4 regions of the Ciceribacter thiooxidans genome follow, and region 4 is predicted to be linked to each of the others. Evidence: predicted binding sites of a transcription regulator. Region 4 holds the regulator's gene; each other region holds the start of a gene.
What was found. Region 4 encodes PhoB, which activates phosphate uptake and scavenging genes when phosphate is short. Its sites were predicted from a motif close to TGTCATNNANCTGTCAT; they were not measured.
Positions count from the first base shown of each region.

Region 1: H4I97_RS08945 (bifunctional 2',3'-cyclic-nucleotide 2'-phosphodiesterase/3'-nucleotidase) is a predicted target of PhoB. The motif match lies at 3,505-3,521, and genes of this name have one in related genera.
Region 2: H4I97_RS12895 (PhoX family protein) is a predicted target of PhoB. The motif match lies at 2,395-2,411, and genes of this name have one in related genera.
Region 3: H4I97_RS05130 (BtaA family protein) is a predicted target of PhoB. The motif match lies at 4,353-4,369, and genes of this name have one in related genera.

Region 1 covers NZ_CP059896.1:1,871,484-1,877,556, forward strand. Annotated here, with positions in the region: gene H4I97_RS08920 (DUF4344 domain-containing metallopeptidase) at 1-490, opposite strand, end outside; partial or broken gene H4I97_RS08925 (DUF1203 domain-containing protein) at 658-1,127, shown strand; gene ald (alanine dehydrogenase) at 1,231-2,349, opposite strand; gene H4I97_RS08935 (Lrp/AsnC family transcriptional regulator) at 2,505-2,966, shown strand; gene H4I97_RS08940 (PilZ domain-containing protein) at 3,127-3,396, shown strand; gene H4I97_RS08945 (bifunctional 2',3'-cyclic-nucleotide 2'-phosphodiesterase/3'-nucleotidase) at 3,596-5,581, shown strand; gene H4I97_RS08950 (GGDEF domain-containing protein) at 5,609-6,073, opposite strand, start outside.
Region 2 covers NZ_CP059896.1:2,628,286-2,634,358, forward strand. Annotated here, with positions in the region: gene dxs (1-deoxy-D-xylulose-5-phosphate synthase) at 1-1,201, opposite strand, end outside; gene H4I97_RS12890 (pirin family protein) at 1,313-2,239, opposite strand; gene H4I97_RS12895 (PhoX family protein) at 2,469-4,361, shown strand; gene H4I97_RS12900 (BA14K family protein) at 4,689-5,114, opposite strand; gene H4I97_RS12905 (FAD-binding oxidoreductase) at 5,306-6,073, opposite strand, start outside.
Region 3 covers NZ_CP059896.1:1,094,385-1,100,457, reverse strand. Annotated here, with positions in the region: gene H4I97_RS05150 (pyrophosphate--fructose-6-phosphate 1-phosphotransferase) at 1-1,097, shown strand, start outside; gene H4I97_RS05145 (LysE family translocator) at 1,147-1,782, shown strand; gene H4I97_RS05140 (transglycosylase SLT domain-containing protein) at 1,907-2,824, shown strand; gene H4I97_RS05135 (serine hydrolase domain-containing protein) at 2,827-4,200, opposite strand; gene H4I97_RS05130 (BtaA family protein) at 4,415-5,662, shown strand; gene H4I97_RS05125 (class I SAM-dependent methyltransferase) at 5,662-6,073, shown strand, end outside.
Region 4 covers NZ_CP059896.1:3,047,302-3,053,374, forward strand. Annotated here, with positions in the region: gene argF (ornithine carbamoyltransferase) at 1-483, opposite strand, end outside; gene H4I97_RS15020 (aspartate aminotransferase family protein) at 511-1,716, opposite strand; gene H4I97_RS15025 (GcrA family cell cycle regulator) at 2,139-2,663, shown strand; gene phoB (phosphate regulon transcriptional regulator PhoB) at 2,733-3,416, opposite strand; gene phoU (phosphate signaling complex protein PhoU) at 3,442-4,155, opposite strand; gene pstB (phosphate ABC transporter ATP-binding protein PstB) at 4,202-4,990, opposite strand; gene pstA (phosphate ABC transporter permease PstA) at 5,023-6,073, opposite strand, start outside.

The DNA.
Region 1 (6,073 bases), 1.2 Mb from region 4:
CCGCGCACTCCTCGCGCCGCTCCTTCGGGTAGTCGATCGAGTCGGCGAACTGCTTGAAGCCCTCGGCATCGTTGCCGACCATCATGCACACCATCTGGTAGGCACGCTGCTCGTCGAGCCCGTGGCTGTCCCAGAAAGCGAGCTCGTCGCCGTTCTCGGTGCTCTTGTCGCTCGCGAGGAACCAGCCGTCGGCCGAATCGGTGATCGCCTGGTCGAGCGTCTCGTCATGAGCCTCGAGAAGCAGGATCGACGACAGCGCGTCGACGGCGTCTTCCTCACGGCCGAGAACCGGCACGCCGAGTTCGGAAACCAGCATGTGGCCGGCTTCGTGGAAAAGAACGAAGATCGCGTTGCCGGTGACGAAATTGATCGTCTCGGTCATCTGTTCGTCATTGAGCTTGCCGAGATCGAGCACCTCTTCCGATCGCGCAGCATGAGGCATCGCGAACGCGACGCAGGCAAGCGCCGCACACATAAGTTTTCTGAGCATAATTCCCCCGAATTCTACAGCCCCGATTACTTTGCATAGTGCATCCGGGCACGGGGCGGCAATCTGCGGAAACAACCAAATTTGGGCCGAATTTTCCGCAATCCGGCAGGAAACGGGTGGTTCGGGAACGTCCTCGGCGGAAAATGGTGCGATCGAAAGGAGACACCATGTCCATGATCCGATTTTCCGCCTTACCGTCCACCATTGCGGCCTCCTATCGCGAGGGGGAAGCCGACGCCTATGGCCTCGCCCCGGAACGAAGCGTTTCCGATGGCGACGGCGTTCCCTGCCGCCACTGCCTGCGTCTGGTCGGTGCCGGCGAGCCTTACCTCATTCTCGCGCACCGTCCCTTCCCGCACCCCAGCCTTATGCGGAGACCGGGCCGATCTTCCTGCATGCGGAGGCCTGTGAACGTCACGACGGCGGAGAGGCGCTACCGCCGATCCTGCGGCACCCGAGCTACATCCTGCGCGGCTATGGCGACAACGACCGGATTGTCTACGGTTCCGGCGCCGTCACCCCGCGCGAGGAGATCCGGCAATATGCCGCCAAGCTTCTCGAACGGGAAGATATTGCCTACGTGCACGTCCGGTCGGCCACCAACAATTGCTACCAGTGCCGTATCGACAGGGCATGAGCGGAAACGCGAACGACCGGCCAGAGACTGGCCGGTCGTGACACATGCAGCGACGTTCCGCGGTTCTTACGTCACGGAATGCTCGCCGAGGCGCAATCTTACATTACGCCACGTTAAGGACCATTTCCGGCGCGTGCATCTCGTAGCCGAGCGCTTCCGCGACCGGACGGTTGGTGATGCGTCCGCGGTGCACGTTGAGGCCATTGCGCAAGTGACGGTCTTCGGCGAGAGCGCGCAGGCCGCGATCGGCGAGCGCAAGGCCGTGCATAAGCGTAGCGTTGTTCAGGGCCTCGGTGGACGTGACCGGCACGGCGCCGGGCATATTGGCGACACAGTAATGAACCACACCGTCGACTTCATAGGTCGGATGCGAATGCGTCGTCGCATGCGAGGTTTCGAAGCAGCCGCCCTGGTCGATCGCAACGTCGACGATGACGGCACCCTTCTTCATGCCCGAGAGCATTTCGCGGGTGACAAGCTTCGGCGCAGCGGCACCCGGGATCAGCACGGCGCCGATCACCAGGTCGGCGGCGAAGACGGCCTGTTCGAGGCTGTCGATCGTCGAGTAGAGGGTGCGGACGCGACCGGCGAAGATGTCGTCGAGCTGGCGCAGGCGCGGCAGCGAGCGGTCGATGATGGTGACTTCGGCGCCGAGGCCGGCGGCCATGCGCGCGGAATGCAGGCCGACGACGCCACCGCCGATGACGGTGACCTTGCCCGGAAGCACGCCGGGAACGCCGCCGAGCAGCACGCCGCGGCCGCCATGGGCCTTCTGCAGTGCCGTGGCACCGGCCTGGATCGCCAGGCGACCGGCGACTTCCGACATCGGAGCCAGCAGCGGCAGGCCGCCGCGGTCGTCGGTCACGGTTTCGTAGGCAACGGCGGTAACGCCGGATTCGAGCAGACCCTTCGTCTGCTCCGGATCGGGAGCGAGGTGCAGGTAAGTGTAGAGGATCTGGCCTTCACGCAGCTGCGTCCATTCCGACGGCTGCGGCTCCTTGACCTTCACGACCATGTCGGCACGAGCGAAGATGTCCTTGGCCGAACCGACGATCTCGGCACCGGCAGCAATATAGGCACCGTCGTCGGCGCCGATACCGCCGCCCGCGCCCGTCTCGATCAGCACCTTGTGACCGTGCGCCACGTATTCGCGCACGGCACCCGGGGTCAGCCCGACGCGGTACTCGTGATTCTTGATTTCCTTGGGGCAGCCTACCAGCATTTTTGTTCCTCTCTTGCGGCGTTTATCGCCTCGGGTGATTTGACCCAAGATTTGAAACACCGAAGGCGCAAAATGTCCTTGCAAATTTCGATTTTGAGCATCATTAATTTCGCGCATTATTGCGCGTAAAAATGAATTCATCGAAGGATATTCGAATGCAGGAACTGGATGCGATTGATCTTGCGATTTTGAAAGCGCTTCAGCAAAACGGTCGCATGACCAACGCGGAGCTCGCCGAGAAGGTCGGACTAAGTGCTTCGGCCTGTTCGCGGCGCCACGACATCCTTGAGCGATCGGGGGTGATCAGCGGTTATCACGCGCGGCTGTCGAATAAGGTACTCGAATATAAGATGATCGCAATCGTGCACATCTCGCTTTCGGGCCAGTTCGCGAAAACACTCTCCGATTTCGAGGCTGCCGTAAAGCGCTGTCCGAACGTCCTCGTCTGCTATCTGATGTCCGGCGAATACGACTATATCCTCCGCGTCGCGGCCAAGGACCTCGAGGACTACGAGCGCATCCATCGCGATTGGCTGTCTGCCTTGCCACATGTGGTCAAGATCAACTCCAGCTTTGCTCTCCGCGAGATCATCGACCGGCCGAATGTCGGCCTTTGATGCATATAGCGACAATTTTAACGACAAGATTCAACGACCGGCAAAGAACTCCTCCTAAGGTTGCGTTTAAGGACAACCTTTTCGGGGAACCATGACGAAATCAAACCTGAATATGGAAACACGGCGGGCATCGCGGCAACGCTGTCGGGTCGACAGCAAGGTGAAGTATCTGCAGCAGGAAGCCAATGCGCGGATGGTCGACGTCTCGCGAACGGGTCTTGCGCTCGAACTTGCGACACCGCTCCACGCCGCCGCCGGCAGCGTCGTGCAGATCCAGAACGACCACCTCGGTCTGATCGAAGCCACCGTACGCTGGCGCAGGGCGAGTCGTCTCGGCGTCGAAGTCATTAGCACGAGCAATACGCTCGCACAGATGTCGGCTTACTTCCGGCACTTCCACAAAGAAGTCCGTCCGGTTCTAACCCGCTGATCGAGCGGAAAAGGCATACCGTCGCTGAAGGATCACGGGGCACTTCGCACGGAGCGACGGCCCCTGTCCTCCGTGTCTCGCCGCTGCAAACACCGCAGCGGCCACAACCGACACATGCCTGTCATTTTCCGGATGCACTTGTGCCTAAACGGCTCTAGTCTTGCCCGTCGCAAGGGCAGCCACCGGAGGAAGACCCCACATGTCCCTGTCTGATCTGCATCCCATTTCGCGCCGCAGTCTCCTCGGGGGCTTTGCAGCGACCACCGCTCTCGTCGTCCTCCATCCTTTCGCCGCCCGGGCGAACGGCAACCAGGCCCACCTGCGGCTCATGGAGACGACGGACATCCACGTCAACGTGATGCCCTACGACTACTATGCCGACAAGCCGAACGACACAATGGGGCTTGCCCGCACCGCGTCGATCATCGATTCGATCCGCGCCGAAGCCGGAAACTCGATGCTGATCGACAACGGAGACCTGCTGCAGGGGAATCCGATGGGCGACTACATGGCCTATGAAAAGGGCATGAAGGCCGGCGATCTGCATCCGGTCATCAAGGCGATGAACGTGCTTGGCTACGAGTGTGGCACGCTCGGCAACCACGAGTTCAACTACGGCCTGGAGTTCATGTTCAACACGCTGGGCGGGGCGAACTTTCCGATCGTGTGCGCCAATCTCACGAAGGGCAAGCTGGCCGAAGATCCGACGAAGGACGAGCTTTACTTCAAGCCCTACACCATTCTCGACCGCAAGATCAGAGACGGCGCCGGCAACGAAAACCCGATCCGCATCGGCTTCATCGGCTTCGTGCCACCGCAGATCATGGTCTGGGATGCAAAGAACCTCGAAGGCCGTGCACAGACCCGCGACATCGTCGATACGGCGCGGGCCTGGATCCCGGTGATGAAGGAGGATGGTGCCGACCTCATCGTCGCGCTTTCCCACTCAGGCATCGACGGGCACGGCCAGAGCGACCGCATGGAAAATGCGTCGCTCTATCTCGCCGGCGTTGCCGGCATCGACGCGGTCTTCACCGGGCACCAGCATCTGGTCTTCCCCGGCCCGAAGACCTGGGACGACGTGCCGGGCGCCGACCCGATCAAGGGTACGCTGCTCGGCAAGCCGGCGGTGATGGGAGGGTTCTGGGGCTCACATCTCGGGCTCATCGACCTCCTCTTGGAGAAGGACGGCGCAAGCTGGCAGATCGTCGACTTTACCTGCGAAGCACGTCCGATCTACCACCGCGACGACAACCGCAAAGTCGTCGCGGACGTGTCCGACAAGCCCGAGATCATCGCGTCCGTCGCCACCGAGCACGAGGCTACGCTGCAATATGTCCGTACATCGGTCGGCAAGACGTCGGCGCCGCTCTATTCCTATTTCGCGCTCGTGGCCGACGACCCTTCGGTGCAGATCGTCTCGAATGCGCAGACCTGGTACATCCGCGAAATGCTGAAGGACTCCGAATACAAGGACTATCCGATCCTTTCGGCGGCGGCGCCCTTCAAGGCCGGCGGACGCGGCGGCCCCGACTATTATACGGACGTCGCCGCCGGCGACATCGCGATCAAGAATGTCGCCGACCTCTATCTCTACCCGAACACGGTCCAGGCGGTGCTGGTGACCGGCGAGCAGGTCAAGAACTGGCTCGAGATGTCGGCCGGCATGTTCAACCAGGTGGAGCCCGGCGCGAAGGACGCACCGCTCCTCAACCCGCACTTCCCCTCCTACAATTTCGATGTGATCGACGGCGTCACCTACCAGATCGATCTCGCCCAGCCGCCGAAATATGACGGCGACGGCAAGGTCATCAATCCGGAGGCGAACCGTATCGTCAACCTGCACTTCGGTGGACAACCGATCGATCCCGGCCGCAAGTTCGTGGTCGCGACCAACAATTATCGTGCCGGTGGCGGCGGAAAATTCCCGGAGATCGCAGCCGACAAGGTGATCTTCGTCGCCCCGGACACTAACCGCGACGTCATCGTCCGCTACATCGTCGAGCAGGGCCAGATCAATCCGTCCGCCGACGGCAACTGGTCCTTCGCCCCGAACAAGGGCGCGACAGCGCTGTTCGAGACCGGACCGAAGGGTCGGCAATATGCGAAAGACGTCAAAGGCGCGAAGATCGAGGATGCGGGCGACGGAGCGGAGGGCTTTGCGAAGTTCCGCCTGATTCTCTGACCTAGGGACGCGGCGCCGGACGCGGCTTCAGGCGCCGCTGTCCGGCCGGCCTTCCGTGCGGTTGCGGCCTGCATTTTTCGCGCGATAGAGGCGGTTGTCGGCCGCCGCAAGCAGGCTGGTGAAGTTCGCTCCGTCTTCCGGTGCCGTCGCGACGCCGATACTGACCGTCACAGCCCCGCCGCCATGGTCTCGGACACCGACGGCGATCTCCTGTCGCATGCGCTCCGATATCAGCAGTGCGTCGGCGTGATTGGCCTCCGGCAGGACGACGACGAATTCCTCACCGCCGTAGCGAAACAGCAGGTCGCCGGTTCTGGTGCCGCGATGCAGTTCGTCGGCCACCTCGCGCAACACGCTGTCTCCGTGAAGATGGCCGAAGCGATCGTTCACCGCCTTGAAATGGTCAACGTCGACGATCGCGACGCTGAGCGGCTTGCGACGCTCGGTCGATTCCCGCAGCAGGCGCGGCGCCTCGATCTCCATCCGTCCGCG
Region 2 (6,073 bases), 420 kb from region 4:
AGGCGCGCTGCAGGAAGGTGGAATAGATCGCGCAGAAGGGTTTGAAGCCTTCCGCCGCAAGACCCGCGGCGAAGGTGACGGCGTGCTGCTCGGCAATGCCGACGTCGAAGGTGCGGTGAGGGAAGGCTTCCTGCAGCTTGTCGATGCCGGTGCCGGAGGGCATCGCCGCGGTGATCCCGACGATCTTCTCGTCAAGGGTCGCCTCCTGCACCAGCGTTTCGCCGAACACGGCGGTATAGCTCGGTGCGTTCGGCTTCGCCTTGGCCTGCGTGCCGGTGATGATGTCGAACTTGTTGACGCCGTGATACTTGTCGGCGGCCGCTTCCGCCGGAGCGTAGCCCTTGCCCTTCTGGGTCACGACATGGATCAGCACCGGACCCCTGCCGTTGTCGCGGACATTGCGCAGCACCGGCAGAAGGTGCTCGAAAGAATGCCCGTCGATCGGGCCGATATGGTAGAAGCCCATCTCCTCGAACATGGTACCGCCGGTCACGTAGCCGCGGGCATGTTCGACCGCACGGGTAAGCGCCCGGTCGACGCTCTTGCCGAGATAGGCCGTCAGTTTCTTGCCGAAGTCGCGGAAGCCCATATAGGTGCGGCCGGAGGCGAGCCTTGCCAGATAGGCGCTCATCGCGCCGGTCGGCGGCGCGATCGACATGTCGTTGTCGTTCAGGATGACGATCAGCCGGGCGTCCAGTGCGCCGGCATTGTTGAGCGCCTCGTAGGCCATGCCGGCCGACATCGCGCCGTCGCCGATCACCGCGATGACGTTGCGATCGGTATGGCTAAGTTCGGCAGCGACCGCCATGCCGAGGCCGGCCGAGATCGAGGTCGAGGAGTGTGCGGCGCCGAACGGATCGTATTCGCTCTCGGCCCGACGGGTAAAGCCGGAAAGGCCACCCTCCTGCCGCAGCGTGCGGATGCGGTCACGCCGGCCGGTGAGGATCTTGTGGGGATAGCACTGGTGTCCGACGTCGAAGATCAGCCGGTCGTGCGGCGTGTTGAAAACCTTGTGGATCGCGATCGTCAGCTCGACGACACCGAGGCCGGCGCCCAGGTGTCCGCCGGTCTTCGACACTGCGTCGATCATTTCGTCGCGGACCTCGCGGGCAAGCTGCGGCAGGTCGCGGTCTTCCAGTTCACGCAGGTCCGTCGGCAGCTTCACCTTGTCGAGCAAGGGGGTCTCGGGCAGCGATGTCACGGGCTCAGGCCTCATTCTTCTTATGTCTTCGGTTCAAGGGTCCTGCGCCCCAGGCGGAAATTTCCGGCCCGGCAACACCGCAGAACGGCCCATGCCTCCCTTATATAGAAGTTAACGACGCTCGGGCAAAGGGACAAACTCGTCTTCGTCGCCGGGAACAATGTCGAATCTGCCGGTACGCCATTCCTCCTTGGCCTTTTCGATGCGTTCCTTCGACGAGGAAACGAAGTTCCACCAGACGTGACGCGGGGAAGCAAGCGGAGCGCCACCGAAAAGCATGACGTGACAACCGTCGACCCCTCCCTTCAGCGTGATCGCGTCGCCGGGGCGGAAAACCAGCAACTGGTCGGCGCCGAAACGATCGCCGGCGATCTCCACCTCCCCGGACAGGACATAAGCGGCGCGCTCCTCGTGGCCGGCATCGAACGGGAAAGTGGCGCCGGGCACGAGCGCCAGGTCGACATAGAGCGTGTCGGAGAAGACCCCGACCGGCGAGGCCATGCCGGAAAGACTGCCGATCACCACCCGCCCGCTGGCGCCGTGGTCGTCAAAGACGGGCATCGCGTCACGCCCGGTATGGGCGAATGCGGGGTCGATCTCCTCCTTCTCGTCGGGAAGAGCGATCCAGGTCTGCAGGCCGGAAATCGAGAGCGGGCTGCCACGCAGGTTTTCCGGCGTGCGTTCGGAATGGACGATCCCCCTGCCCGCCGTCATCAGGTTGATGTCGCCGGGACGGATGACGAGCGTCGTCCCGAGGCTGTCGCGGTGCTTGATCTCGCCGTCGAAGAGATAGGTGACGGTCGAGAGGCCGATATGCGGATGCGGGCGCACGTCGAGCGCCTCGCCCGCCTTCAGCACGGCCGGGCCCATGCGGTCGAAAAAGATGAAGGGGCCGACCAGACGTCGTTTGGCCGAGGGCAGCGCACGACGCACGGCAAGCCCGCCGATGTCGCTGGTCCGTGGAATGATGAGATGTTCGATGGCGTCGCAGGCCGGCGCGTCGCCGGCGGCTGGGTCGATTCCGGGAAAGAACGACATGGAGGTCTCCGATCGATTGGCTTTTGCCAACTTAGTTATCATCGGCACGGGATGACAGGGAAAATCCGGTACACCCGCGGGATCTGCGGGTGACACACCGTTCAGCCCGTGGACAATTGAAGAAATGGCGCAGCTTCCACAGGCCCGGGCGGGCCCGTCACAGAACTGTAACGGCAGCCCGTTAACCCGCAGTTCGGATATTCCAACAGCGTCAGCACAGGAGCAAACCATGACCGACGTCGACACCAGCAAGCTGTCTTGGGACGAATGGGACGAACTGCAGAACCCGCCGCCGGCCGAAACCGATTTCGACCGGGTCGTCGAGCGGGCGATCTCGCGCCGCGGTTTCCTCGGCGGCGTGCTCGTCCTCGGTTCGGCCGCCGCCGCCATGGGCACGCTCGGCAACCTGATGAGCTCGACCTCGGCGCAGGCCCAGGAAGCGGCCTCGCGCTTTCAGTTCAAGCCGGTTCCGATCGCCACCGACAACACGGTCCATGTTCCGGAAGGCTACAGCTGGCAGCCGCTCGCCAAATGGGGCCAGCCGCTGTTTTCCAACGTTCCGGACGTCGATCCGGCGAAGGGCGTCAGCCTCGAAAACTCCGACAAGGTCTTCGGCGAGAATACCGACGGGATGGAGCTCTTCGTCATCGGCGGCCATCAGGTGATCGCCATCAATCATGAATACGTGAACCCGGAAACCAACCTGCCGCACACCGAAAAAGGCGTGCCGCAGTCGGCCGACGACGTGAAGATCCTGCAGAACATGCAGGGCGTGACGGTCATGGAAGTCGCCGAGGGCGAAAGCGGCTGGCAGATCGTGCTCGACAGCCCGTTCAACCGCCGCATCCACCACAACACGCCAATGAAGCTTTCGGGCCCAGCCGCCGGTTCCGAACTCGTCAAGACGGCCGCCGATCCGAACGGCACCGACTGTCTCGGCACCTTCAACAACTGCGGCGCCGGCCGTACGCCGTGGGGCACCTATCTGACCTGCGAGGAGAACTTCAACGGCTATTTCGGCTCGACGGATGCGAACTTCGCCCTGCCGGAGGACTATGCCCGGTACGGCATCACGGCCGAGACCCGCTACGCCTACGAAAAGTTCGACGAGCGCTTCGATGTCTCGAAGAACCCCAACGAGCCGCGCCGCGCCGGCTACGTGGTCGAGATCGACCCGTCGAGCGCCACGTCGACCCCGGTAAAGCGCACCGCCCTCGGCCGCATCAAGCACGAGAATGCCGCCGTGGTGATTGCCCGCGACGGGCGCGTGGTCGTCTACATGGGCGACGACGAGCGTGGCGAGTTCCTCTACAAATACGTCTCGAACGGCATCTACGTTCCGGGCGGCGATACCTCCAAGCTGCTCGACGAGGGCACGCTTTTCGTCGCGAAGTTCGCCGATGACGGAACCGGCGAATGGCTGGCGCTGACGCCGGAGACGACCGGCATGAAGATGGACGAGATCTGCGTCTTCACCCGTCAGGCCGCCTCCAAGGTCGGCGCCACGACGATGGACCGTCCGGAATGGGTGGCGATCAATCCGGTTGCCATCGAGGCCTATTGCGCACTGACCAACAACAGCAAGCGCGGCATCAAGAAGAATGCCGGTGGCGACGAGATGCCGGTCGGTGGCCCGAACCCGCGCGAGAAGAACGAGTACGGGCAGATCGTCCGCTGGTATCCGGAAAACGACGATCATGCCGACGGCAAGTTCAAGTGGGACCTGTTCTGCATGGCCGGCAATCCGGACGTTCACAAGGACGCCTATGCCGGCTCCTCCAACATCAACGCCGGCAACATGTTCAACTCGCCGGACGGCATGATGTTCGATACGACCGGCCTTCTCTGGATCCAGACGGACGGCGAGGATTCGAACGAGGGCGACTTCGCCGGTCAGGGCAACAACCAGATGCTCGCGGGCGATCCGGCCACCGGCCGCATCGAGCGCTTCCTGACCGCACCGAAGGGTTCGGAAGTCACCGGCCAGACCTGGTCGGCCGACAAGCGCACGCACTTCGTCGGCATCCAGCATCCCGACGCGCCCTTCCCGGACGGCGAAGGTAAGCTGCCGCGCTCGACCGTCATCGCGATCAAGCGCGACGACAACGCGATGATCGGCTGACGGACACGCTCACCGCTTGCGGAGGGGCATCGGCTCGGGCCGGTGCCCCTTTTCCGTTTTGCCGGGAACCGCAGCGAGGGCCTGCGACAACTTACGGCGCAAGCTCAAGCCTACCGTCATGCCGGCCTCGGAGCCGGCATCCAGCGCGATCAAGCCCTTGATCGCAAAAGTTTCATCCACGGCGCGGACGCACCGTGACTGGATGCCGGATCAAGTCCGGCATGACGGAGGATGTGGAACCGCACAGGTCACGGCAACCTTTGTCCATCAACGAAAGATGCCCGGCCGAAGCCGGGCATCTTTATGCCTCTTGCAGGTGCCGTTGGCTCAATAGTAAGGCGAGACGCACTGGCGGCGCGGCCCGTGATACGGCTGGAAGGTGTTCGAATACGGGTCATACGACCGGTAACGAGCCTCGCACCACCGGTAATGCCTGGGGCTGAGACCCGTACGCGCCCGCGGCGGCGGGGCGGCCAGCGCGCCGCCGATCACCAGACCGGCACCAAATGCTGCCAGCGGAAACCAATAGCCGTTGTGATAGCGATAGCCCGGACGCGGGTGTCGATAACCGCGATAGCCACGGTAATAGTAGGGCGGGTAGTAGTGGCGGTGTCTGGCCTGGATCACATCGCCCGAGGTTTCGACCTTCGGCGCAGGGACCGGGACGGTGACCGCCTCGGCGGGAGTATAGACGCCCATTGTCAGGGCGGAGGCCAGGGCCAGCGCGGCCCAGCGTTTAACTGTCGTCTTCATGACACTTACTCCATCCTAATTCTTGCAGAACATGGTACCACAATTTCGCCCGGCACGCGAAAGCGTAGTATTGTCGCAACAAGATACCCGTCAGGATAGAAAAGGCATCCTGAACGACGCATGAATGCGCGTTCTGCCACCCGGACGCCGGGAAAACGTCCGGGGAGCCATGTTGTTCCGGAGCGACGCCGTCATGCCTCGATCTCGACGTCCCCTTTCGGGCGCGAGCAACAGGCGAGCACATATCCCTCGTCGATCTCGTCGTCGAGAATGCCGCCGTTGTGGTTCATCTCCACCTCACCGGAAAGCTTCATCACCTTGCAGGTGCCACAGAGTCCGGATTCGCAGGCCGCACCGATGCGCACGCCTGCAGCACGGGCCGCCTGCAGGAGGGTGTGACCCGGCTCGCAGGCGCCCTCCTTGCCGGACATCGCGAAGGTGACTTTCGTCGGTGCGGCTTCCCCCGAGGGATCGGCGACCACCACCGGCGGCTCCGGCTTCACCGGCTGGAAGGTTTCCTCATGATAGTTCTTCATTTCGAAGCCGGCGCTGGCGAGTGATTCCCGCACCGTCGCCATGAACGGCTCGGGTCCGCAGCAGAAGACGGTGCGGTCGAGGAAATCGGGAGCAAGCAGCGCGATCTTCGCCTTGTCGATCCGCCCCTTGAGGCCGGACCAGAGCTGGCCGCGGGCGGCCTGCCGGACGACGAAGCCGAGGGAGAGGTTCTCCATCTCGCGGGCCTTGGCCTCGAGCTCCGCACGGAAGATGATGTCGTCCGGCGTGCGGGCACAGTGCACGAAGGCGATGTCGCTGTCGGGCGACCGGTCGCCCAGGTCGCGCGTCATCGACATCATCGGCGTGATGCCGGAACCGGCCGAGATGAAGAGATATTTGCGGCCGGGATGGCGAACATAGGAAAAATCGCCGAGCGGGCCGATCGCCGTCAGCACCATGCCGGG
Region 3 (6,073 bases), 1.7 Mb from region 4:
CCTACCGCTCCGGCTATCAGGGCGTACTGCTCGGCGACAAGATCGAGATCAGCGCAGACATGCGCGAGAAGGCGCACCTCCTCCACCGCTACGGTGGCTCGCCGATCGGCAACAGCCGCGTCAAGCTGACGAATGCGGCCGATTGCCACAAGCGCGGCCTGACCAAGGAAGGCGACAACCCGCTGCGTGTCGCTGCCGAACGGCTCGCCGCCGACGGCGTCACCATCCTTCACACCATCGGCGGTGACGATACCAACACGACGGCGGCCGATCTCGCCGCCTTCCTTGGCGCCAACGGCTACGACCTCACCGTGGTCGGCCTGCCGAAGACCGTCGACAACGATGTCGTGCCGATCCGCCAATCGCTCGGCGCATGGACGGCGGCGGAAGTCGGCGCCCGCTTCTTCGACCACGTCTCGAACGAGCAGAGTGCGGCCCCCCGCACGCTGGTGATCCACGAGGTCATGGGCCGCCATTGCGGCTGGCTGACCGCCGCGACCGCGCGTGCCTACATCCAGCGGACGCGCAACAACGAGTATGTCGAAGGGCTGATGATGAACACCCAGCTCAAGAACATCGACGGTCTTTACCTACCGGAAACCCATTTCGATCTCGATGCCGAGGCCGCCCGCCTCAAGGACGTCATGGACCGCACCGGCTTCGTCACCCTCTTCGTCTCGGAAGGTGCCTGCCTCGACGAGATCGTCGCCGACCGCGAGGCCGCCGGCGAAGAGGTCAAGCGCGACGCCTTCGGCCATGTGAAGATCGACACGATCAACGTCGGCAACTGGTTCCAGAAGCACTTCGCCAAGCTGCTTGATGCCGAACGCTCGATGGTGCAGAAGTCCGGCTACTATGCCCGTTCGGCACCGGCCAATTACGAGGACCTGCGGCTGATCCAGAGCATGGTCGATCTTGCCGTCGAAAGCGCTCTGAACAAGGTCTCCGGCGTCACCGGCCACGACGAAGACCAGGGCGGCAAGCTGCGCACCATCGAGTTCCCGCGCATCAAGGGCGGCAAGGCCTTCGACGTGAAGACGCCGTGGTTCGCGGAAGTGATGGATTACATCGGCCAGAAATTCACCCCGGCCGATTGACGGCCCCGGAGAAAGGTGGCTTGCTTTCATCGAGAGAGGAGTGAGGCAAATGTCACTGGAACACTGGCTGGCCTTCGCCGCCGCTTCGGCGGTGCTTCTGGCGATCCCCGGACCGACCATCCTGCTGGTCATCTCCTATGCGCTCGGCCACGGGCGCAAGACGGCGCTGGCCACGGTCACCGGGGTCGCGCTCGGCGACCTCGTCGCGATGACGGCCTCCGTCGCCGGGCTCGGCGCCCTGCTCGCCACCTCCGCCACGGCCTTCACGATCATGAAGTGGATCGGCGGCGCCTATCTCGTCTATCTCGGCATCCGCCTCTGGCGGGCACCGGTCGGCGACGAACCGATCGCCGACAACGACAACCTGCCGGAGGAAAAGCCGCTGCGCATCCTCGGCCACGCCTTCGCCGTCACCGCGCTCAACCCGAAGAGCATCGTCTTCTTCATCGCCTTCGTGCCGCAGTTCATGGCACCGTCGGCGCCCTTCCTGCAGCAGGTGGCCGTACTCGAAGCGACCTTCGTCACCCTCGCGATCATCAATGCGCTGATCTACGCATTCGTCGCCGATTCGGCCCGCCGCTTCATCCGCAAGCGCTCCGTCCGCAAGGCGGTGAACCGCACCGGCGGCACGCTGCTGATCGCCGCCGGCGCCGTGACGGCCGGTTATCGCAAGATCGCCGCCTGAAACCATCGAACTGCGGCGGGCTTGCCGCAATTCCGCCCAGCGGCTATGAAATCCCATGTTAACTTTTCGTAAGCTGCTTCGCGGCAGTCGTCGTTTACATACGGATGGCCGGATGATTTCTCGATTGGACCGCAAAACCCCGCTCGGCCTCGCCACCGTGCTTCTCGCCGGAATTGCCGGCTGTACGAGCAGCATGGACCAGGCGGCCAAGCAGGAACTGAAGGCCAATCCCGCAGCCGGCACATCCGTCGCGCAGACTGCTGCGGCGACGCCGGCAACCGCCGAATCGAACACCGGCCTGATCTCGACCGCCGGTGCCGAACCCGGCCCGATCATTCCCGGAACCTCGACGCCGGCACCGGTCCCGACCTTCAAGGCGATCGCGCTTGCAAATCCGGCCGCGACACCAGCCGCGCTCGCCATGGCAAGCGGCCAGGAACAGCTCGCCATGCAGACCGCCGCCATGCCGGCCACGCCCGACGCGGTTCCGGAACTGGCAAGTGCCGAAACCGTGTTGCCTGAGGAAGTGACGGCGATCCAGACCGTGGTTCCGACGCAGAAGCCGGCCGGCGCGCTCGCCTATGCGGCACCGTCCGCATCCTCGTCGCTCGCAGCGCTCGACGCACAGTTCGACATTTCCCCGCCCGGCGCGCCGCCGGCGGTCGAGAAGGAGAAGGTGCCGCAGGCCGCCAAGGGCCCGACCGTCATCAACGGCCTCATCAGCAAGTACGCCGCGTTCTACAAGATCCCCGAGGAACTCCTCCACCGCGTCGTCCGCCGCGAAAGCACCTACAACCCGAAGGCCTACAACAACGGCCATTACGGGCTCATGCAGATCAAGTACAACACGGCGAAATCGATGGGCTACGAAGGCCCGGCCTCCGGCCTCTTCGACGCCGAGACCAACATCAAGTACGCGGCCAAGTATCTGCGCGGCGCCTGGCTGGTGGCCGACAACAGCAATGACGGCGCTGTGCGCCTTTACGCCCGCGGCTATTATTACGACGCCAAGCGCAAGGGCATGCTCTACGTCCTCGAATAGGATCAGTCGAGCGCGCCCGCGATCGCTTTCACGAACAGCTGCGGACGATAGCCGAGCTTCGAAGGCGTGAGCCCGAGCCTGACCACCACCAGCCTCTTCGAAGGAACGATCGCGATCGTCTGGCCGTCATGGCCAACGACCCAGAGGGTGTCGTCGGGAAGGCCGAATCTGCTGTCGGGCTCGTCCCCCGGTCCGACCGCCCAGGCCTGGATTTCCGTATAGGTGCCGCCCGAGGCCCGCGTCGGCCGCTGCATCGCCGCGACAAGCCCCTCCGGCAACAGGCGCTCGCCCTTCCAGACGCCGTCCTGCAGCAGGAACTCGCCGAAGCGCGCCCAGTCGCGACCCGTCGCATACATGTAAGAACTGCCGACGAAGGTACCGGCCTCGTCCGCCTCGAGGACAGCGCTCGCCATGCCGAGCGGCTGGAACAGAGCTTTCCGCGGATAGCCGAGTGCCGCCTCGCGGTCGCCGATCCGGTTCATCCATATCTTCGAGAGCAGCACGGCTCCCCCGGAGGAATAGCTGAAGACCGTTCCCGGCTCCGCCGCAAGCGGCCGCGTAGCGGCAAACGCCGCCATGTCCGGCTCCAGGTAGAGCATGCGCGTGACATCGGTCACATCACCGTATTCCTCGTTGAACGCAAGGCCGCTCTCCATCGCGAAGAGGTCGCGCATGCGGATCGCGGCGCGACCGTCGCTCCTCCATTCGGGCAGCAGGTCACGGTCATCGAGCGCAATGCGCCCTTCGCTCATCAGCCGGCCGATGAGCGCCGCATTGACGGTCTTGGTCATCGACCAGCCGAGCAGCGGCGTCGTGGCAGAGAACCCGTTGCCATAAGCCTCACCGACAAGCCGGCCGTCCTTGATGACGACCACCGCCCGCATGCCGGGGCCGGCAAGGTCGGCATCGGCGAGCACCATCCCGAGCTTCGGATCGATCGGCGTCGCCGCCTCGCCGTCGGGCCACGGCACATTGGTGGAGGCGGCGGCAACCTGTTGGAGCACCGGCGCAGGAATAGGCCCGGCCATCGCGCCACCACCATCCGGGGCGCTCGCGCAGCCGAGGCCCTCGCGGTAGACGGCGCTGTTCGGCGCGATGAAGCCGAGAAGGCGGGCCGTCACCCGCTTCTTCTCCCGGTCGGTGTCGAGGCCGATGAGCTTAAGCAGCGGATTGCCCGGTGCCTGGACGTCGACCCTCAACACCTCGTCGGGATCACGGCCGGCGATGAAGACGTTGGAGCAGACGATTTTTGCGGCATAGCCGGTGCCGACCCGCAACAGTGCCGGCGGCGACACGGCAAGCCAGACGACCGCGGCCGCGACTGCCGTCGCGAGCAGCAGGAAGAAGCCCTTCACCATCCGCCTGATCAGTCTCATCCTCGCCTGCTCCTCTTTCCGGGCGCTTGCCGCCTCTCGCGGCCGCACCATAGCGCCGCCGCCGCGTCTCCCGCAAAGCCTTTGAAGCACGGCGGAAAAGCTGAACCCGTTCTCCCCGACCAAAACCGATCCGGTCGCTCGTAAACAGGGCGCTTCATCAAACTGTTGCATCGCCGCGCTACACGCCGGAGACCTTCAACGGATGGCCTTCCCGATGACCGACCTCGCCCCGGAGACTGAACTTCCCCGCAGCAGCAAGATTGCCGAGGCGCTTCTCCGGCACAGGGCGCTGAGCCGCGATGGCCTCTCCGAACGGCTGTTCGGCATGCTCTTTTCCGGCCTCGTCTATCCGCAGATCTGGGAAGACCCGGAGGTGGACATGGCCGCGATGGAGCTCGGCGAGGGTCACCGGCTCGTCACCATCGGCTCGGGCGGCTGCAACATGCTCGCCTATCTCTCGCGCTCGCCCGAACGCATCGACGTCGTCGACCTGAACCCGCACCACGTGGCCTTGAACCGGCTGAAGCTCGGCGCCTTCCGGCACCTGCCCGACCACGCGGCCGTCGTACGGATGTTCGGCACAGCCGGAATGCGCACCAACAGCTGCAATTTCGACCGCTTCATCGCTCCCAATCTCGATGCCGAAAGCCGCGGCTACTGGAACGGGCGCCGGCTCGACGGCCGCCGGCGGATCACCGCCTTCGACCGCAATTTCTGCCGCACCGGCCTGCTCGGACGCTTCATCGCCGCCGGCCATCTGCTCGCGTCCCTGCACGGCGTTCGCCTCGACGGCATCACCAGGGCGAAGACGCTCTCCGAGCAGCGGCACTATTTCGACACGCACATCGCCCCGCTCTTCGACAAACCGCTGGTGCGCTGGATCACGCGGCGCAAGAGCTCGCTCTTCGGGCTCGGCATCCCGCCGCAGCAATATGACGAGCTCGCCAGCCTTTCCGACGGCGAAAGCATCGCCCCGGTCCTGAAGAGCCGCCTCGAAAAGCTCGCCTGCGACTTCCCCATCGCCGAGAACTGGTTCGCCTGGCAGGCCTTCGCCCGCCGCTATCCTTCTCCCGACGAGGGGCGGCTCCCGACCTATCTCGCCCGCGAGAACTATGACGCGATCCGCACCAATGCCGGTCGCGTCGCCGTCCATCACGCAAGCTTCACCGAACTGCTCGCCAGCAAGCCGGCGGCAAGCGTCGACCGCTTCGTCCTCCTCGACGCCCAGGACTGGATGAACGACCGCCAGATCAACGCGCTGTGGAGCGAGATCACCCGCACCGCCGCTCCCGGCGCGCGCGTGATCTTCCGGACCGCCGCCGAACGCAGCGTGCTCGACGGCCGTCTCTCGCCCGCCCTCCTCGACCAGTGGCACTATCTCGCCGAACGCTCGCGCGAACTCGGCACCTGCGACCGCTCGGCGATCTACGGCGGCTTCCACATCTACGAGAGAAAAGGCTGATGGCGGAGATCTTGTTCGGGCAGGACGATCACAACGACCATGCCGGGCGCATGGACCGCATGTACCGATATCAGCGCCACATCTACGACCTGACGCGGAAATACTATCTCCTCGGCCGCGACCGGATGATCGCCGAACTCATCGTGCCGGAAGACGGCTCGCTCCTCGAAGTCGGCTGCGGCACCGGTCGCAATCTCCTGCTCGCCGCTCGCCGTTATCCGGGTGCCAGGCTCTTCGGCCTCGACATCTCCGCCGAGATGCTCGCCCAGGCCGGACGCAATTTCCGCGGCCTGCCACTCCCCGTGTTCCGGCTCGCAGACGCGACGAGCTTTTCCGCCGGAGAATTCGGGACTGCCGGCTTCGACCGGATCATGATCTCCTACGCGCTCTCGATGATCCCCGACTGGGAGA
Region 4 (6,073 bases):
GCCGTCTCCGGTCCAGGCGAGCGTCTTGCCCTTCACCGGACCGCGATGCTCCTCGAAGGTCATGATGTCGGCCATGATCTGGCAGGGATGCGTGCTGTCGGTCAGCGCGTTGATGACGGGAACCGTCGCGTGCTCCGCCATCTCCAGGAGACGCGAATGATCGGTCGTGCGGATCATGATCGCATCCACGAAGCGCGAAAGGACCTTTGCGGTGTCGCCGATCGTTTCGGCACGGCCGAGCTGCATTTCCGTGCCGGAAAGGAAGAGGGTCTCGCCACCGAGCTGGCGCATACCGACGTCGAAAGACACACGCGTGCGGGTGGACGGCTTTTCGAAGATCATCGCAAGCATCTTGCCGGCAAGCGGCTTGTCCGCCGTTCCGGATTTGGTCGCCTGCTTCCGCACACGGGCGTCATCCATGATGGTGCGCAAATCGTGGGACGAAACGGCCGAGAGGTCGAGGAAATGCTTCGGAGATACCATGGGAAAACCTGTCTGAATTTCTGCTGCTTAGGCTTGTGCCGCCTGCTTTTCGTGGGCGCCGTGCACCCGTTCGGCCGCGCGCTCGATCCGCGAAAGCCCCTCGCGCGCTTCTTCCGCTGTCGTGATCAGCGGCGGCAGCAGGCGAATGACATTGTCGCCAGCCGGAACGCTGAGAATGTGCTCGTCCCGCATGGCCTGCAGCAGTTCTGCGTTCGGTACCTTCGCCTTGATGCCGAGCATCAGGCCCTCGCCACGGATATCCTCGATGACGTCGGGGAAGCGGTCGTGAAGCGCTGCGAGCCCCTGCCGGAAGACCAGCGCCACATCTCGCACGTGCTCCAGAAAACCATCTGCAAGAACAACGTCGAGCACGGCGTTGCCGACGGCCATCGCCAACGGATTGCCGCCGTAGGTCGAGCCGTGCGTTCCGGCTTTCATGCCGGACGCAGCCTCCGCCGTGGCAAGACAGGCACCCAGAGGAAAGCCGCCACCGATACCCTTGGCGACGGCCATGATATCGGGCGTGATGCCGGCCCATTCATGGGCGAAGAGCTTGCCTGTGCGCCCGACGCCCGACTGGACTTCGTCGAGGATCAGGAGAAGCCCCTTTTCGTCGCAGATCTGGCGAAGCGCCCGCAGGAACTCATTGGACGCCGTACGAATGCCGCCTTCACCCTGCACCGGCTCGATGAGGATTGCAGCCGTATTATCGGTGATCGCCGCCTTCACCGCCTCGATATCGCCGAACGGCACCTGGTCGAAGCCCGGTGCCTTGGGTCCGAAACCTTCAAGGTACTTCGCCTGCCCTCCCGCAGCGATCGTCGCCAGCGTGCGGCCATGGAAGGCACCCTCGAAGGTAATGATGTGGAACTTCTCCGGGTGCCCCTTCGAGAAATGATAGCGGCGCGCGGTCTTGATCGCGCATTCCAGCGCCTCGGCGCCCGAATTGGTGAAGAACACCTTGTCGGCGAAGGTCGCGTTCGTCAGCCGTTCACCCAGAGTCTCCTGGCCCGGCACCTCATAGAGGTTCGACAGGTGCCAGACCTTTCCGGCCTGCGCCTTCAGGGCCTCGACGAGATGCGGATGCGCATGACCGAGCGCATTCACTGCAACACCGGCCGCGAAATCGAGATATCGCTCACCATTCTCCGCAATCAGCCAAACCCCTTCGCCGCGCTCGAAACGCAAAGGCGCGCGCAGGTAGGTTTCGTAAAGCGGCGTGGCTTCAGCCATGGCGGAACAGCTCCTTCGCAACCGATAGATGTCAAGAACGATCATCCGATTTCCCGGAGAAAAATCCCCGAAAAAATCAAAAATGCCGCCTTTCGGCGGCGGCTGGCACTATCGGCATTTCCCGTTGCGCTGTCAACAAAACTGCGACAGGCAAAGGTTTTTTGTCACGCCGGGACGACTTTCACAGCTTTGATTTTTTGCGCCAACGCCAACCAGCAAGTTGGGGAAAACTTGAAAATCGATTCCCGTTGATTCGTCCGACTCTTGTCACGGAGTCAGCGCCACACTAGGTTAAATTTACATTAAAAGATTGCATGCGGCAGAAATAGTCACCGAAAGTATCGAGGAAGTTTTGTTTCGGATTCGTTCGAAGCAACGGTGACGGATTCTGCCATCAAAATCGCGACGGCGGAGATAATGGCATGAATTGGACAGATGAGCGCGTCGAAAAACTGAAAAGGCTTTGGGCTGAAGGCCTGAGCGCAAGCCAGATCGCCGCGCAACTCGGCGGAGTCAGCAGGAATGCCGTGATCGGCAAGGTCCACCGTCTGAACCTGCCGGGACGCGCAAAGTCCGGCGGCGGCACGGCACCGGCGCGTACGCCGAAACGCCCGGCACCGACCCCTCGTCCGTCGGGCTTTGCTGCACGCGTTCCCACCCGTGCAAACGCCCGGCCGGCAGGCGGCGCCATACTGAAGGAAGAGGGCCAGATCGGTCTCATCCAAGAGGTCCGCGCCGTAACCTCCTCCAACGTCGTGATTCCGATTTCCCGCCGCCTCGGCCTGACGGAACTCACGGAGCGTACCTGCAAGTGGCCGATCGGCGATCCGATGAGCGACGAGTTCCACTTCTGCGGCTGCGAGTCTCTCGATTCCTCACCCTATTGCAGCTATCACGCGAAGCTCGCCTACCAGCCGGTTTCCGAGCGTCGCAAGGCGGAACGGTAAGCTTTCGCCGACACAGCAGAGAAAACGGGCCCCGCGGGCCCGTTTTTTTATACATGAGACGACAGGACCTCAGGCCTCCATCGAGTAGCCTGCCCCGCGCACGGTGCGGATGACGTCCTGCATGTTGGAAAAGTTGAGCGCCTTGCGCAGGCGTCCGACATGGACATCGACGGTGCGTTCGTCGACATAGATGTCGTGCCCCCATACGCCGTCCAGAAGCTGCGATCGGGAGAAGACGCGGCCGGGCGACGACATCAGGAACTCCAGCAACCGGAATTCGGTCGGGCCGAGGCGAACCTCGCGGCTCTTGCGATGAACGCGGTGCGTCTCCCGGTCAAGCTCGATGTCGCCGCAGCGAAGGACACTCGAGAGCACCTCGGGACGCGCGCGCCGCAGCATCGCCTTGACGCGCGCCATCAGTTCCGGCGTGGAAAACGGCTTGACGACGTAGTCATCAGCCCCCGTGGCGAGACCGCGCACCCGCTCGCTCTCCTCGCCGCGCGCCGTCAGCATGATGACCGGCAGGCGTTCGGTTTCCGGCCGCATCCGCAGCCTGCGGCAGAGTTCAATCCCGGAGACGCCCGGCAGCATCCAGTCCAGCAGCAGGAGATCGGGAACCCTTTCCTGGAGACGCAGTTCCGCCTCGTCGCCGCGCGGAATCGTCTCCACCTCGTAGCCTTCGGCTTCCAGATTGTAACGAAGGAGTACGCTCAGCGCCTCTTCGTCTTCGACCACCACTATTCTTGGCTGCATCGCTTGCTCATCCTCCGCAGCGGCATCACTCGGTGACCACGCCGACATCCGTCGTCAGGTCTTCCTTCGGTCGCTCGCCTTCCGGCTGGGCCCCGGTCGTCATGTAGTAGATGGTTTCGGCGATATTGGTGGCATGATCGCCGATCCGCTCCAGGTTCTTGGCACAGAAGAGGAGATGCGTGCAGCTGGTGATGTTGCGGGGATCTTCCATCATGTAGGTCAACAGCTCCCTGAACAGGGACGTGTAGACGGCATCGATCTCATCGTCGCGGTCACGAACCGATTTCGCCTTTTCCGCCGATCGGGTCGAGTAGACGTCGAGAACTTCCTTCAGCTGAACGAGCGCGAGCTCGGAGAGATGTTCGATCCCGCGAGCCAGCTTGCGTGGAATACCGGCGCTCTGGACCGCCATGGCGCGCTTGGCGTTGTTCTTGCCGAGATCGCCGACCCGTTCGAGGTCGCTGGCGATCTTGAGCGCTCCGATGATCTCGCGAAGGTCACTGGCGACGGGCTGACGACGGGCGATGGTAATGACAGCCTTGTCGCCGATTTCGCGCTCTGCTGCGTCCATGATGACGTCGTCGGAGATGACCTTGTGCGCAAGCGCGGAGTCGCCCTGGACCAATGCCCGGACGCTGTCGCTCACCATCTGTTCGGCAAGTCCGCCCATCTCGGAAATGCGGCGCATCAGGTATTTCAGTTCTTCGTCGAAGGCGGAGTAGATGTGTGTCGATGACATGTCGTGATCCTCGAATGAATGCGTCAGCGCGACCGATGACAGGGCATCAGCCGAAGCGGCCCATGATGTAGTCCTGCGTGCGCTGATCGTCGGGATTGGTGAACATCTTGTCGGTATCGTTTTCTTCGACGAGCTCACCGAGATGGAACATCGCCGTGCGCTGCGACACACGCGCCGCCTGCTGCATGGAGTGGGTCACGATGACGATCGTGTAGTTCGCGCGAAGCTCGTGGATCAGTTCCTCGACCTTGGCGGTCGCGATCGGATCGAGTGCCGAACAAGGTTCGTCCATCAGGATGACCTCGGGGCTGACGGCGACGGCGCGGGCGATACAGAGACGTTGCTGCTGGCCACCCGAAAGCCCGGTGCCGGGCGCATCGAGGCGATCCTTCACTTCATTCCAGAGGCCGGCTTTCTGCAATGCCGACGCGACGATGTCGTCCATGTCCGACTTCTTGCGAGCGAGCCCATGAATGCGCGGGCCGTAGGCGACGTTCTCATAGATCGATTTCGGGAACGGATTCGGCTTCTGAAACACCATGCCGACCTTGGCGCGCAGTTGAACCGGATCCACCTTGGGATCGTAGATGTTCTCCCCGTCGATGGAGATGTGTCCTTCGACGCGGCAGTTGGCGATCGTGTCGTTCATGCGGTTCAGGCAGCGCAGGAAGGTCGACTTGCCGCAGCCGGAAGGTCCGATGAAGGCGGTGACCGAACGCGGCGGTATCTCGATGTCAACGTCCTTGATCGCGTGCTTGTCGCCATAGAACACCTGAACCTTGCGGGCCGAGATCTTCGAGTCGTTCATCGTTGCAGCCTTCGTCGTGGTCGTCATTGTAGTCGGCATGTTACTCATAGTCAGCCCTCTTACCAACGGCGCTCGAAGCGGCGGCGAAGAATGATCGCGATCAGGTTCATCATCAGCAGAAATACGAGAAGCACGATGATCGCACCGGACGCGCGCTCCACGAAGGCCGGGTCGCCGCGTTGCGTCCAGTTGTAGATCTGGACCGGAAGAGCGGATGCCGGGTCGAAGAAGCCTTCTGGTGGCCCGGCCGGATACTCACGGACGAACGCCACCATGCCGATGAGCAGCAATGGCGCCGTCTCCCCGAGGGCGCGAGCCAGACCGATGATCGTTCCTGTGAGGATACCCGGCATCGCCAAAGGCAATACATGATGGAAGGTCGCCTGCATCTTCGACGCACCGACGCCGAGAGCTGCATCGCGGATCGACGGCGGCACTGCCTTCAGCGCCGCGCGCGTGGCTATGATGATGGTCGGCAACGTCATCAGCGTCAGTACGAGGCCGCCGACGATCGGCGCCGACTGCGGCAAACCCACGAAGTTGATGAGGACCGCGAGGCCAAGAATACCGAACACGATCGAAGGCACCGCCGCAAGATTGGAGATATTCACCTCGATCAGATCCGTGAACCTGTTCTGCGGAGCGAATTCCTCCAGGTAGATCGAGGCAGCAACCCCAAGCGGCAGTGACAGTACGAAAACGATGAGCATCATATAGGCGGAGCCGATGATGGCGACACCGAGACCGGCGGCTTCCGGACGCGTATCGGAAGCGTCCGGTGCCGTGAAGAACGACCAGTTAAAGTTGGTCGTCAGAATGCCCGCTTCCTTCAGCTTGTCCGCCAGCATCAACTGCTCGGGCGATATGTTCCGGTCGAGCTTGGCGCTCTCCATCGTCACGCGGCCCTTGTAATAGCCATCGATACGGCCGGCGGCGAGAAGATCGAAACGGACGGTCTGGCCGATCGCCGAAGGATCGGCAAGGACGAACCTGCGCAGATCGGCCGGGGCTTCCTTGGAGATCAGTTCTGCGGCTGTCTTTGCATTGACGCCGTCGCCAGCAATACCTTTCGCGGCCATCGCATCCTGGAGAGCCTTCTGGATCAGCGGC